One region of the Saccharopolyspora sp. CA-218241 genome, then DNA from elsewhere that is predicted to be linked to it. Evidence: riboswitches for the same ligand, from Rfam matches in the RefSeq annotation. Region 1 holds a riboswitch; the other holds the start of a gene.
What was found. Region 1 has a riboswitch for cobalamin ahead of ACQP0T_RS21530 (precorrin-8X methylmutase). Riboswitches for the same ligand answer to the same signal wherever they lie in the genome.
Positions count from the first base shown of each region.

Region 1 (5,886 bases):
GAGGGTTCGCCGTGGCGGCGGTCGCCGTGACCGGACCGGTCTGGTTCGCACTGGAGGTGGTCGCGCTGAGCATCGCGACGTGCGGGCTGCTGCGGGTCGGGGAGGTGCTGCTCGGGGCGACCCGCGCGGCCGCCGACCTCTCCCGCCGGCTCGCCGGGCGGTGGGGTGGGGTGCCGGTCGGATCCCCGTACCGGCCGCCACCACCGGACCCCGAACCCGACGCCGAGGGCTGGTACCGGCAGGACAACATCGTCTACCGGTCGCCGCGGCTGCCGCGCTGGGTGCGCCGCGTGCAGTGGCTCGCCGAGGACCCGGCCACCGGGCGCGACCTGGACTGGTTCCTCACCAACGCGGTCGTCGGCCTGGTCCTCGGGCTCGCCGCCGCCGTGGGCGGACGGCCGGTGCTGCGGCTGCACGCCCGCTGGTCGGCCCGCAAGCTCGGGCCCGCCCCGGACCGGAGCTGCCGGCCCAACGCCGTGGTCCGCCGGCTGCTCGCGACTTGGCGGCTGCTGGTGCTCGGCGCGCTGTCCGCGCTGAACTTCCTGGTCGCCGTGCTGGCGGTGCTGGCGCTGCTGATCGCCACCCCGCTCGGCGCGATCGTCGTCTGGCCGCGACTGGTCGACGGGGTGCGGTGGCTCGCCGGGCTGAACCGGCGCCTGGCCCGGGACTGGTCCGGGGTCGAGGTCGGCGAGGCGTACCTGCCGGTGGAGCCGCCGGTGCCGACCGCCGACGGCCTGTACCGGTCCGGTCGCTCGCTGGTCGAGTCCCCGGCGCCCGCGTGGCGCAGCGCCCGGCTGCGGCGCGCGCTGCGCGATCCGGCGACCTGGCGGGACCTGCTGTGGCTGGCGGGGGACCTGGTGGTCGGCGGGCTCGGCCTGGCGTTGCCGGGACTGCTCTGGCTGTTCGCCGCCGGTTTCTGGGTGCCGCTGTGGTGGGCCGTGCTGGGCGTGTTCCTCGACATGTCCGCGGCCCGCGCCGGCTGGACCGGGTTCGCCCGCTGGCTGGTGGACAACCCGGCGATCGGGATGCCCGCCGGGCTGCTCGCCGCTGCGGTGCTGGTGCTGCTCGCGCCGATCACGTTGCGCTGGCACGGGTACTGGGCCCGGCTGCTGCTCGCCCCGACCGAGCGCGCGCTGCTCGCCCAGCGCGTCGAGCAGCTCACCGAGACCCGCACCGACGCCACCGAGGCCGAGACCGACCGGCTGCGCGACATCGAGCGCGACCTGCACGACGGGCCGCAGGCGCGGCTGGTGTCGCTGGGGCTCAAGCTGGCCGCCGCGGAACAGCTCCTGGCCACCGAACCGGAGCGGGCCCGCGCGCTGCTCGCCGAGGGCCGCGACGAATCCGGCGCCGCGCTGGCGGAACTGCGCGGGCTGGTGCGCGGCATCCGGCCCCCGGTGCTCGCCGAACGCGGTCTCGGCGACGCGGTGCGGGCGTTCGCCCTGGAGTCGGCGGCCCCGGTGGAGGCGGTGGTGGACCTGCCCGGTCGGTGCCCGCCCGCCGTCGAGGCCGCCGCCTACTTCGCCACCCGCGAGCTCGTCACCAACGCCGTCAAGCACGCCGCCGCCGCGGCCATCCGCGTCGAGGTGTCGCACGACGGCACCGCGCTGCGGATCACCGTCACCGACGACGGGTCCGGCGGTGCGGTCGTCGGGCACGTCGGCGGACTCGCCGGGATCCGGCGCAGGCTCGGTACGTTCGACGGCGCACTCGCGCTGTCCAGCCCGGACGGCGGTCCCACCCGAGCGACCTTGGAGATCCCGTGCGCGTCGTCCTCGCCGAAGACCTCTTCCTCCTCCGGGACGGCCTGAGCGCGCTGCTCACCGCGCACGGCTTCGACCTCGTCGCGGCGGTGGAGACCGGCCCCGAACTCCAGGCCGCGCTGTTCGACCACCGCCCCGACGTCGCCGTCGTCGACGTCCGGCTGCCGCCCACCAAGACCGACGAAGGGTTGCAGGCCGCGCTGGTCGCCCGCCGCGCGATCCCCGGCCTGCCGGTGCTCGTGCTCTCCCAGCACGTCGAGCAGCTCTACGCCCGCGAGCTCCTCGCCGACGGCGCGGGCGCCGTCGGTTACCTGCTCAAGGAGCGGGTGTTCAACGCCGAGCAGTTCGTCGACGCGGTCCGCCGGGTCGCCGCGGGCGGCACGGCGATGGACCCCGAGGTCATCTCGGCCCTGGTCGCCCGCCGCGCCGCCCCGCTCCAGGACCTCACCGACCGGGAGCGCGGCGTCCTGGCCCTGATGGCGGAGGGTTGCTCCAACGCCGCCATCGCGCAGCGCCTCGTGGTGAGCGAGGGGGCGGTGGGCAAGTACATCGCGAGCATCTTCGGCAAGCTCGGGCTCGCGCAGGAACCGGAGACCAACAGGCGGGTCCTGGCGGTCCTGGAATACCTCGAGCGCTGACCTCGCGACCCTGGTGAGGGGCGCCTTCATCCGACATAGCCGGATGAAGGCGCCCCTCACTCGGCACCCTCCCGGGTGAGGTGGGCGTCCTCGGGCCGGGTGCGTGATCGAATTCACGGGGTTTGACCTGGGGTGCTCGGCAGGTCAGGATACGTCGGCTGGCAGTGCAGGAACCCGGTGCGAATCCGGGGCGGTCCCGCCACTGTGACCGGGGAGCGGACCCCACCGATGGCCACGGCCGCAAGGCTGGAAGGCCGGGGACACCGCGTCGATCCGGGAGTCAGGACACTGCGCGCCGGCCCCGCGTCGCGCCGCGGCGCGCGGACACCCCACCCCGGGCGGGAGAACCCAGGAGGTCGGGCTCCCATGCGGGATGCCGGAACGCGGTCGCCGACGGCGGCCCGCGCGCTCCGCTGCGGCCGTCGCTCCCCGTCCGGCCGGAGTCGAGGAGCCGGAGCGAGCATGACCACGTTCGACCCGCCACCGCGGCGGGTGCACCCGATCGAGATCGAGTCGTACCGGATCATGCGGGAGCGCGCCGATTTCGGGCACTTCGCCCCGCTGACCCGCGCCGTGGTGGAGCGCGTCGTGCACACCACGGCGGACCCGAGCTGGACCGGCGAGGTGGTCACCACCGAGGACGCGGTGCGCGCCGGGCGGCGGGCGCTGCTCGACGGCGCCGCGCTGATCACCGACGTGCGCATGGTGGCGGTGGGCATCACGTCCCGGGAACCGCTGGTCGCGTTGGACCTCCCCGGGGTCGCCGCCGAGGACGGGCTCACCCGGTCGGCCGCGGGCATCCGGGCCGCCGCCGAACGCCATCCCGACGGCGCGGTGTGGGCGATCGGCAACGCCCCGACCGCGCTGGCCGAACTGCTGCGGCTCGCCGAGGCGGGCGCGGTGCGACCCGCGCTCGTCGTCGGCGTGCCGGTGGGCTTCGTCGGCGCCGTGGCCGCCAAGGCGGCGTTGCGGCGCAGCGGACTCCCCGGGGTGAGCACGCTGACCGAACGCGGCGGTGCGGCGATCGCCGCCGCCGCCGTCAACGCCCTGCTGTACTGGCGGGAGAACCAGGAGGAGGACCGGTGACCGCACCGCAGCCGCTGCTGATCGTGGGCCACGGGACGGTGGACGACGGCGGGGTCGAGGAGTTCCGCGCGTTCATCGACCGGGTGCGCGGCCGGATGGCCCCCGCCGGGATCGACGTCGCGGGCGGCTTCATCGAGCTGTCCGCACCGGCCGTCACCGAGGCGTGGGGCGAGCTCGCCGCGCGCGGCCACCGCACCATGGCGGCGGTTCCGCTGGTGCTGGTCGCCGCCGGGCACGGCAAGGGCGACATCCCCGCCGCGCTGGAGCGGGAGGTCCGCCGCCACCCGGGCACGTCGTTCGCCTTCGGCCGCCCGATGGGCCCGCACCCGGTGCTGCTGGACCTGCTGGCCGAGCGGATCGCCGCGGTGGTGCCGCGCGAGGAGTGGGCGGACACGGCCGTGGTGCTGGTCGGCCGGGGCTCCACCGACCCGGACGCCAACGCCGAGGTGTGCAAGGTCTCCCGGCTCTTGCAGGAGACCTGCGGTTTCGACACGGTCGAGACCGCGTTCGTCTCGCTGGCACCGCCGGACGTCGCGGCCGGGCTGGAACGGGCCCGCCGCCTCGGCGCGCGGAAGGTCGTGGTGGCGCCCTACTTCCTGTTCGACGGGGTGCTGCCGCAGCGCGTGGCCCGACAGGCCCGGGAGTACGCCCGCGCGGCACCGGACATCGACGTCCACGTCTCCGGTTACCTCGGTGACACCGACGCCCTGGCCGAGCTCGTCGTCGAGCGCTACCACGAGGCGCTGCACGGCGAGATCCGGATGAACTGCGACACCTGCGCCTACCGGGTGCTGCTGCCGGGCTTCGAGGACAAGCTGGGTGCGCCGCAGACGCCGCACCACCACCCCGACGATCCGACCGGGCACGGTCACGGACACGGACACGCACATGGACACTCCCGCTAACCCGCCCGCCGAGCACCACTACCTCGCCGGACTCGACCTCGCCGGACGCCGGGTCGTGGTGGTCGGCGCGGGAACCGTCGCGCAGCGCCGGCTGCCCCGCCTGGTCGGCGCCGGTGCCGCCGTCGAGGTGATCGCCCCCGAGGCCACCCCCGCGGTGGAGGCGCTCGCCGACGCCGGCGAGATCACCTGGACCCGGCGCGGCTACCGCGACGGCGATTTGGACGGCGCCTGGTACGCGGTGGCCGCCGCCTCCCCCGACGAGGTCAACGCCGCGGTGGGCGCCGAGGCCGAGCGGCGGCGGGTGTTCTGCGTGCGCTCCGACCGGGCGGTGTCCGGCAGCGCGGTGACCCCCGCGGTCGCCGAGCACGACGGGCTGCTGCTCGGGGTGCTCGCCGGCGGATTCCCCCGGCGCAGCGTGGCGGTGCGCGATGCGCTGCTGGAGGCGTTGCAGTCCGGTGTGGTCGACGAGCACGCCGACGCCCCGGCGCCCGGGGTGGTGCTGGTCGGCGGCGGTCCGGGCGCGCCGGACCTGATCACGGTGCGCGGCAGGCGGCTGCTGGCCAAGGCCGACCTGGTGGTCACCGACCACCTCGCCCCCCGCGAGCTGCTGGAGGAGCTGGGCCCGCACGTCGAGGTGGTGGACGCCTCGAAGATCCCGTACGGCCGGGCGGCGAACCAGGACGTGATCAACCGGACGCTGATCGACGGCGTCCGCGCGGGGCGGTTCGTGGTCCGGCTCAAGGGCGGCGACCCCTACGTGTTCGGCCGGGGCTTCGAGGAGCTGCTGGCCTGCGCCGAGGCGGGCGTGCCGGTGACGGTGGTGCCGGGGATCACCAGCGCCTTCTCGGTGCCCGCGGTGGCCGACGTGCCGGTGACGCACCGCGGGGTGGCGCACGAGGTGGTCGTCGTCTCCGGGCACGTCGCACCCGACGACGAGCGCTCGCTGGTGGACTGGCCCTCGCTCGCCCGGCTGCGCGGCACCCTGGTGCTGCTGATGGCGGTGCAGCGCATCGAGTCCTTCGCCGAGGTCCTGATCGAGCACGGCCGCCCCGCCGACACCCCGGTCGCCGTGGTGCAGGAGGGCACGACCGCGACGCAGCGCTCGCTGCGCACCACGCTGGACCGGGTCGGGGCCGACGTGCGGGAGCAGGGCGTCCAACCGCCGGCGGTGGTGGTCATCGGCCCGGTCGCCGGGCTGAAGGACTGACGCGCGCGGGTGGGTCCGGACGGCCGGACCCACCCGCGCGGTTCAGCCCAGGTTCGCCTCCTCGGCGAGCAGCGCCGCCAGTTCGGTCGCGTCGGCCCCGGCGAACCCGGCGCGGTGGAACCACGCGGTGATGTTGTCCGCGTCCCGCGCCAGGTAGTCGAGGCCCTGCGGATTGGCGGCGAGGTCCACCGCCTGCGGCAGGTCGATCAGCACCAGCCGGTCGCGGTGCACCAGCACGTTGTAGGCGGACAGGTCGCCGTGGGCGTAGCCCTGCCCGGCCAGGACGG
Region 1 is NZ_CP191860.1:4,523,319-4,529,204, reverse strand. Features, by position in the region: gene ACQP0T_RS21540 (sensor histidine kinase) at 1-1,811, shown strand, start outside; gene ACQP0T_RS21535 (response regulator transcription factor) at 1,763-2,401, shown strand; cobalamin riboswitch at 2,569-2,692, shown strand; gene ACQP0T_RS21530 (precorrin-8X methylmutase) at 2,864-3,487, shown strand; gene ACQP0T_RS21525 (sirohydrochlorin chelatase) at 3,484-4,392, shown strand; gene cobA (uroporphyrinogen-III C-methyltransferase) at 4,376-5,599, shown strand; gene ACQP0T_RS21515 (serine protein kinase RIO) at 5,642-5,886, opposite strand, start outside.

Region 2 (5,886 bases), 2.5 Mb from region 1:
TCCTTGGCGTTCTGCCCGGCGGCCTCCTCGGCGCGGCGCTGGATGTGCCGGTGCGACAGGGCCCCGCCGCGGGGCTTGTGCACCCCTTCCACGGCGCCGCCCTCGACCCGCTCGACGTCGTGCTCGGCGGGCTCGCCGCGCTCGGAGACGACTTCCTGGCGCACCTGCGCCCCGTGCTGGTCGCTGATCACGACCAGCTCGCGGACCGATCGGGCGGCCTCGCGGATGAACGCGCCCAGCTCGGGCAGCGTCGCCCAGTGCGCCTGGTCGCCGCTGCCCTGGGCGGCGTCCCAGTGCTCGTCGAGCACCACCTCGCCGTCGACGGCCACCAGCACTCGGCCGTTGGCCTGCTCCTCACCCGCGGTGCCCGGCTGGAGCCGCTGCTCCAGCGCCTCGACCGCGCCGGCCGCGGCACCCGCTTCCTCCAGGCGCTCGCGCAGCCCCCGCCAGCGCAACCGGATCTGGTCCCCGGCGTCCTCGCCCGACGAACGGGCTTCCAGGTACACGGTGGCGAACGGTCCTTCGCGGTCGAACACCTGCCGCGCGGTGGACAAGCGCATCCATCCCACCTCCCGGGATCTCGGGTTCATGGGACGTCGTCCCATCGGCCACTGGGGTGCTCCTTACCCCGCGCCGGAGCAGGCCAAACCGCTACCGGACGAACCGGCGGACGAAGTCGAGGGACAGTCGCGCGACCGCCTCCCACCCGGCGTCGATGGTCAGCGAATGCCCCCGATCGGCGAGCTCGGCGAACTCGGTGATCCCCGGGTTGCGCCGCTGCCGCTCGTAGGTCGCCGCGGTGGTGGCCGGCGGCACCTGGTGGTCCCGGTGGCCGGAGACGATCAGCATGGGGCCGCGCTGCGGAGCGGCGCTGTCGGCCCGGGCCTCGGTGCGCGGGCTGAAGTTCGCCAGCATCGACTCGAACATCGGCGCCCCCGAGGCCGCCACGTGGTAGCGGTCGTAGAGCTCCCGGGCCTCCTCCTTGCTGATCGCGTTGGCGAAGCGGTAGCGGAACTGCCTGAAGCTCAGCATCACCGCCCGGCCGCGGTTGCCGGGTCTGCGCAGCACCGGCAGCGCCGACCGCAGCGCCGCGAACGGCATCGGGAGCACGCCGCGGGTCGGGACGGGGTCGATGACGACCGACGCCATGGCGCCGCCGCGCCCGGCCAGGAGCTGCGCCAGCAGACCGCCGAGGGCGTGGCCGACGAGCGCGGGCGTCCGGTCCAGCCCGGCCATCACCCGTTCGTGGTACGCGGCGACGTCGCCGATCCCCTTGCGCGCGAAGGCGTCGGGATCGTTCCTGGCCTGCTCGACGGTCTCCGGGTCGTCCGGCCAGCCGGGGGTCAGCGCAGCGTAGCCGGCGTCCTCGAAGCAGTCCGCCCACGGCCGCCAGCTCTCCGCCAGCAGCCACATGCCGTGCAGGAAGACCACGGGCGGGCGACGGGACCGGTTGGCGCGGTCGATCTCGTCCTGCTCCCGCCGGGTCAGCTCGCGAACGGGGGTCACCGTCATGCGGCCGCCTCCTGCGATCGCGCCGGGATATGGGTCGGCTCGAGGCTAGGGACGCGGCGGAGCCGCTGAACAGGGACCGAAGACCCTGGTGCGGCGCTCAGGTGTCCCGGACGTGCAGCACCGCGGGCCACGGCCGGGCGGCCGCGTCGGGGTCCCACCGCCCCCGGATGGCCGCCAGCACGGCGCGCCCCAGGTCCGCCCCCGGGGCGTCCAGATCGATCTCCGCCGAGGTCAGCCGGGGACGCAGCATCTCGCAGAACGGAGCGTTGTCCGCCCCGACCAGCGCGAGGTCACCGGGGACCCGCACGCCCCGGTCCAGCAGGGCGCCCAGCAGCAGCCCGGCGTGGTCGTCGGTGCAGGCGAACACGCCGTCGGGCGGATCGTCCCCGGCGACGGTGCGGGTCAGCCGGTCGGCGGAGTCGCGGCGCAGCCCCATCCGCACCACCTCCAGCCGCATCCCGGTGCGGGCGGCCACCCGTTCGAACCCCGCCACCCGGTGCGCCACGAGCTGCCGGTCGCCCTTGGCCTTCGGCACCACCACGAGCACCCGGCGGCAGCCGCGCTCGGCGAGGTGCTCGGCGGCGACCTCGCCCAGCCGGGAGTCGTCGATCACCAGCGTCGGCACCGCCGGGACGGGTTGGGTCGCGATGCCGATCGGCACCACCCCCGCGCGGCGGAGCAGCTCGGCACCGCCCTTGGTGAACCGGTCGGCGTGGGCGATCACCGCCGCCGGTCGCAACGCCGCCCAGGACCGCGCCGCCGCCATCCCCTTCAGCTCGGTGTCGCGGTGCAGGACCATCGTGTAGCCCGCTTCGCCGAGCTCGACGGCGAGCCGGTCCAGCCCCGCGGTGGCCAGTCGCGCGAGGGTCATCCGCTCGCCGCCCAGGTGGCCGATGACCAGCTCGTGCCCGGTCGTCCGGCGGCCGCCGGGCGGGACGTAGCCGAGCTCGCGGGCGACGGCCCGCACCTCGGCCCAGGTCTCGGGCCCGATCCGCTCGTCGACGAGCCCGTTGAGCACGTACGACACCGTCGCCCGGGACACCCCGGCCAGCGCCGCCACGTCAGCCGCGGTCGGCCCGGTCCGCTCGTCCTCTCGCCCGCCAGCCGTCATCCGTGCCATCCTCCCAGGTCCCGGGGCGCGAGCACCGCCGTTCGCGGGATCATATCCCCCACCCGGCCGCTGGTGTCTACTGTGGACATGAGGTGATGTGCCAGAATGGTCGTGTGGACGATGCCACCACCGAGCGGTACCTGGCCCGGATCGGGATCGAGGCGGTCGGGCCGCCCGACGCGACGACCCTGCACGCGCTCCAGTCCGGGCACCTGACCTCGGTGCCGTTCGAGAACCTCGACATCCACCTCGGCGAGCTGGTCGAGCTGACCGAGGAGCACCTGGTCGACAAGATCGTGCGGCGCCGCCGGGGCGGCTTCTGCTACGAGCTCAACGGGCTGTTCGCGGCGCTGCTGACCGCGCTCGGCTACCGGGTGGAACTGCTCGCCGCGCGGGTCTTCGCCACCCCCGAGCAGCCGGGTCCGCCGATGGACCACCTGGCGCTGCGGGTCGACCTCGACGAGCCGTGGCTGGTCGACGTCGGCTTCGGCCGCAACCCCGTGCACCCGCTGCGGATGGCGAGCACCGGCGAGCAGCCCGACCCGGAAGGCTCGTTCGCCCTCCGCCCGGTCGACGCGGCGTCCGGCGACCTGGACCTGCTGCGCGACGGCGAGCCGCAGTACCGGCTGGAGCCCCGCCCCCGCGCGCTGCGCGACTTCGAGCCCACCTGCTGGTACCAGCAGACCTCGCCGCGCTCGCCGTTCACCCGCGGTCCGACCTGCTCGCTGCGCACCGGAGCGGGCCGGGTCACCCTCAGCGGAACACGACTGGTCCGCACCGAGCACGGCGAGCGCACCGAGCGGACCCTCACCGAGGACGAAGCGCTGGCGACCTACCGCGAGGTGTTCGGGATGCCCCTCGACCGGCTCCCCGCCGACCCGGCGCAGCGCTGAGCGGACGTCCACTGCGGGGGCCCACCGGTCCGTCCGGCTCGGCGGCGGGCGGGCGCCCGCGCGACGGTGTGTCCGGGATCTCACCGCGGCGGCGCGGCGGATCGAAAGGCGACGTCAACGGGCGCCGCGCCCGGCGCGCGGGGACGCTCGTGGCGGCGGGCGCCCTTGCCAACGCGAGGTCGGCGGCTAGCCTGATCCGTGCTGGTGGTTCGGCCGCCTCCGCCCGACCGGGCGGGAGCGGCCGAGGCAAGAGGGAACCCGGTGCGAATCCGGGACTGCCCCGCAGCGGTGAACGGGAACCAACGCCGTCCCCGGTCCACGACCGGGATCAGCACTGGGCCACCAGGCCCGGGAAGCGACGGCCAGTAGGAATCCCCGGCGACGCCGGGAAGCGCCCGTGAGTCCGAAGACCTGCCACCGGTGCGCGCGCCGGAGCGGTGCGCGCTGTTCGAGGCCCCGAGGGAGGGCCTGCCGGACGCCCGCGCGGCAGCTCGTCGCGCCGTCGCGCCCTGCGCTCTCCCGGTCTCGGACTCCTGTCGTCGAGCTCGCGAGGAGAGAGCGTTGACAACCACGATCGGTTCCACCGTGCTGGGCTACCCCCGGATCGGCCCCGACCGGGAGCTCAAACGAGCCTTGGAACGCTACTGGGCCGGGCGGATCGGCGAGCCGGAACTCCGGGAGGTCGCCCGCGGCCTGCGGGTGGACACGTGGCGCTCGCTGCACGAGGCCGGACTGAATTCGGTGCCGGGCAACACGTTCTCGTACTACGACCAGGTGCTCGACACCGCGGTCGTCTTCGGTGCGGTACCCGAACGGTTCACCGCGCTCGGGCTGAGCCCGCTGGACACCTACTTCGCGATGGCGCGCGGGGTGGAGTCCACGCCGCCGCTGGAGATGACCAAGTGGTTCGACACCAACTACCACTACCTCGTCCCGGAAATCGGCCCGGACACGCGGTTCTCGCTGTCCGACCAGTCCCCTGTGGACCAGTACCAGGAAGCCCTGGAAGCGGGCGTGACCACCCGTCCGGTGCTGGTCGGGCCACTGACCTTCCTGCTGCTGTCCAAATCGGACGACCAGGCGCCGGAGTCGTTCCGCCCGCTGGACCGGCTCGACGACCTGCTGACCGCCTACGCCGAGCTGCTCGGTGAGCTGCACCGCGCGGGCGCGGAGTGGGTGCAGCTCGACGAGCCCGCCTTCGCCGCCGACCGCTCCCCCGCCGAGCTGGCCGCGCTGCGCGCCGCCTACCGGCGCCTGGGCGAGCTGACCGAGCGGCCGAAGATCCTGGCGGCCGGCTACTTCGGCGATCTGGGCGAGGCGCTCGGCGAGCTGGCCGCCACCCCGGTCGAGGCGCTGGCGGTGGACCTGGTCGCCGGGCGGTCGGCGCTGGACCGGCTCCCGTCGGTGCGCGGCCTGGCGGACAAGGCGCTGGTCGCCGGACTGGTCGACGGCCGCAACGTCTGGCGCACCGACCTGGACGGCGCGCTGTCCACCGCCGCGACCCTGCTGGGCCTGGCGGGCGAGGTCGCGGTCGGCACGTCCTGCTCGCTGCTGCACGTGCCCTACGACGTCGAGGCCGAGACCGCCTTGGACGCGCGGGTGGCGTCCTGGCTGGCCTTCGCGCGGCAGAAGGTCGACGAGGTCGTGGTCCTCGGCCGGGCGCTGCGCGACGGGCGCGAGGTGGTGGCCGACGAGCTCGCCGCCGCCCGGCGCGCGGTCGCCGACCGGGCCGGTGCCGACTCGGTGCGCGACAACCGGGTCCGGGCCCGGCTGGACTCGCTGCGCCCGGAGCACGCGCGGCGCGGTGACTACGCCGGGCGGCAGGAGGCCCAGCAGCGGTCGTTGCGGTTGCCGCCGCTGCCGAGCACCACGATCGGTTCCTTCCCGCAGACCACCGACGTCCGCAAGGCGCGCGCGGCGCTGCGCGCCGGACGCATCGACCCGGCGACCTACCAGCAGCGGATGCGCGACGAGATCGAGCGGGTGATCCGGGTGCAGGAGCGGCTCGGCCTCGACGTGCTGGTGCACGGCGAACCCGAGCGCAACGACATGGTGCAGTACTTCTCCGAGCACCTCGACGGGTTCGCCAGCACCGAATTCGGCTGGGTGCAGTCCTACGGGTCGCGGTGCGTGCGCCCGCCGATCCTCTACGGCGACGTCTCCCGCCCCGCCCCGATGACCGTGGAGTGGGCCACCTACGCCCAGAAGCTCACCGAGAAGCCGGTCAAGGGGATGCTCACCGGACCGGTCACCATCCTGGCGTGGTCGTTCGTCCGCGACGACCAGCCGCTGGCCACCACCGCCGACCAGGTCGCCCTGGCCATCCGCGACGAGGTGGCCGACCTGGAGGCCGCGGGCATCCGGGTGGTC
Region 2 is NZ_CP191860.1:2,042,565-2,048,450, reverse strand. Features, by position in the region: gene ACQP0T_RS09995 (hypothetical protein) at 1-560, opposite strand, end outside; gene ACQP0T_RS09990 (alpha/beta fold hydrolase) at 652-1,512, opposite strand; gene ACQP0T_RS09985 (LacI family DNA-binding transcriptional regulator) at 1,610-2,623, opposite strand; gene ACQP0T_RS09980 (arylamine N-acetyltransferase family protein) at 2,737-3,516, shown strand; cobalamin riboswitch at 3,705-3,949, shown strand; gene metE (5-methyltetrahydropteroyltriglutamate--homocysteine S-methyltransferase) at 4,078-5,886, shown strand, end outside.
Region 2: it holds a riboswitch for cobalamin, as region 1 does, so the genes downstream of both, metE (5-methyltetrahydropteroyltriglutamate--homocysteine S-methyltransferase) here and ACQP0T_RS21530 (precorrin-8X methylmutase) in region 1, are expected to answer to the same signal.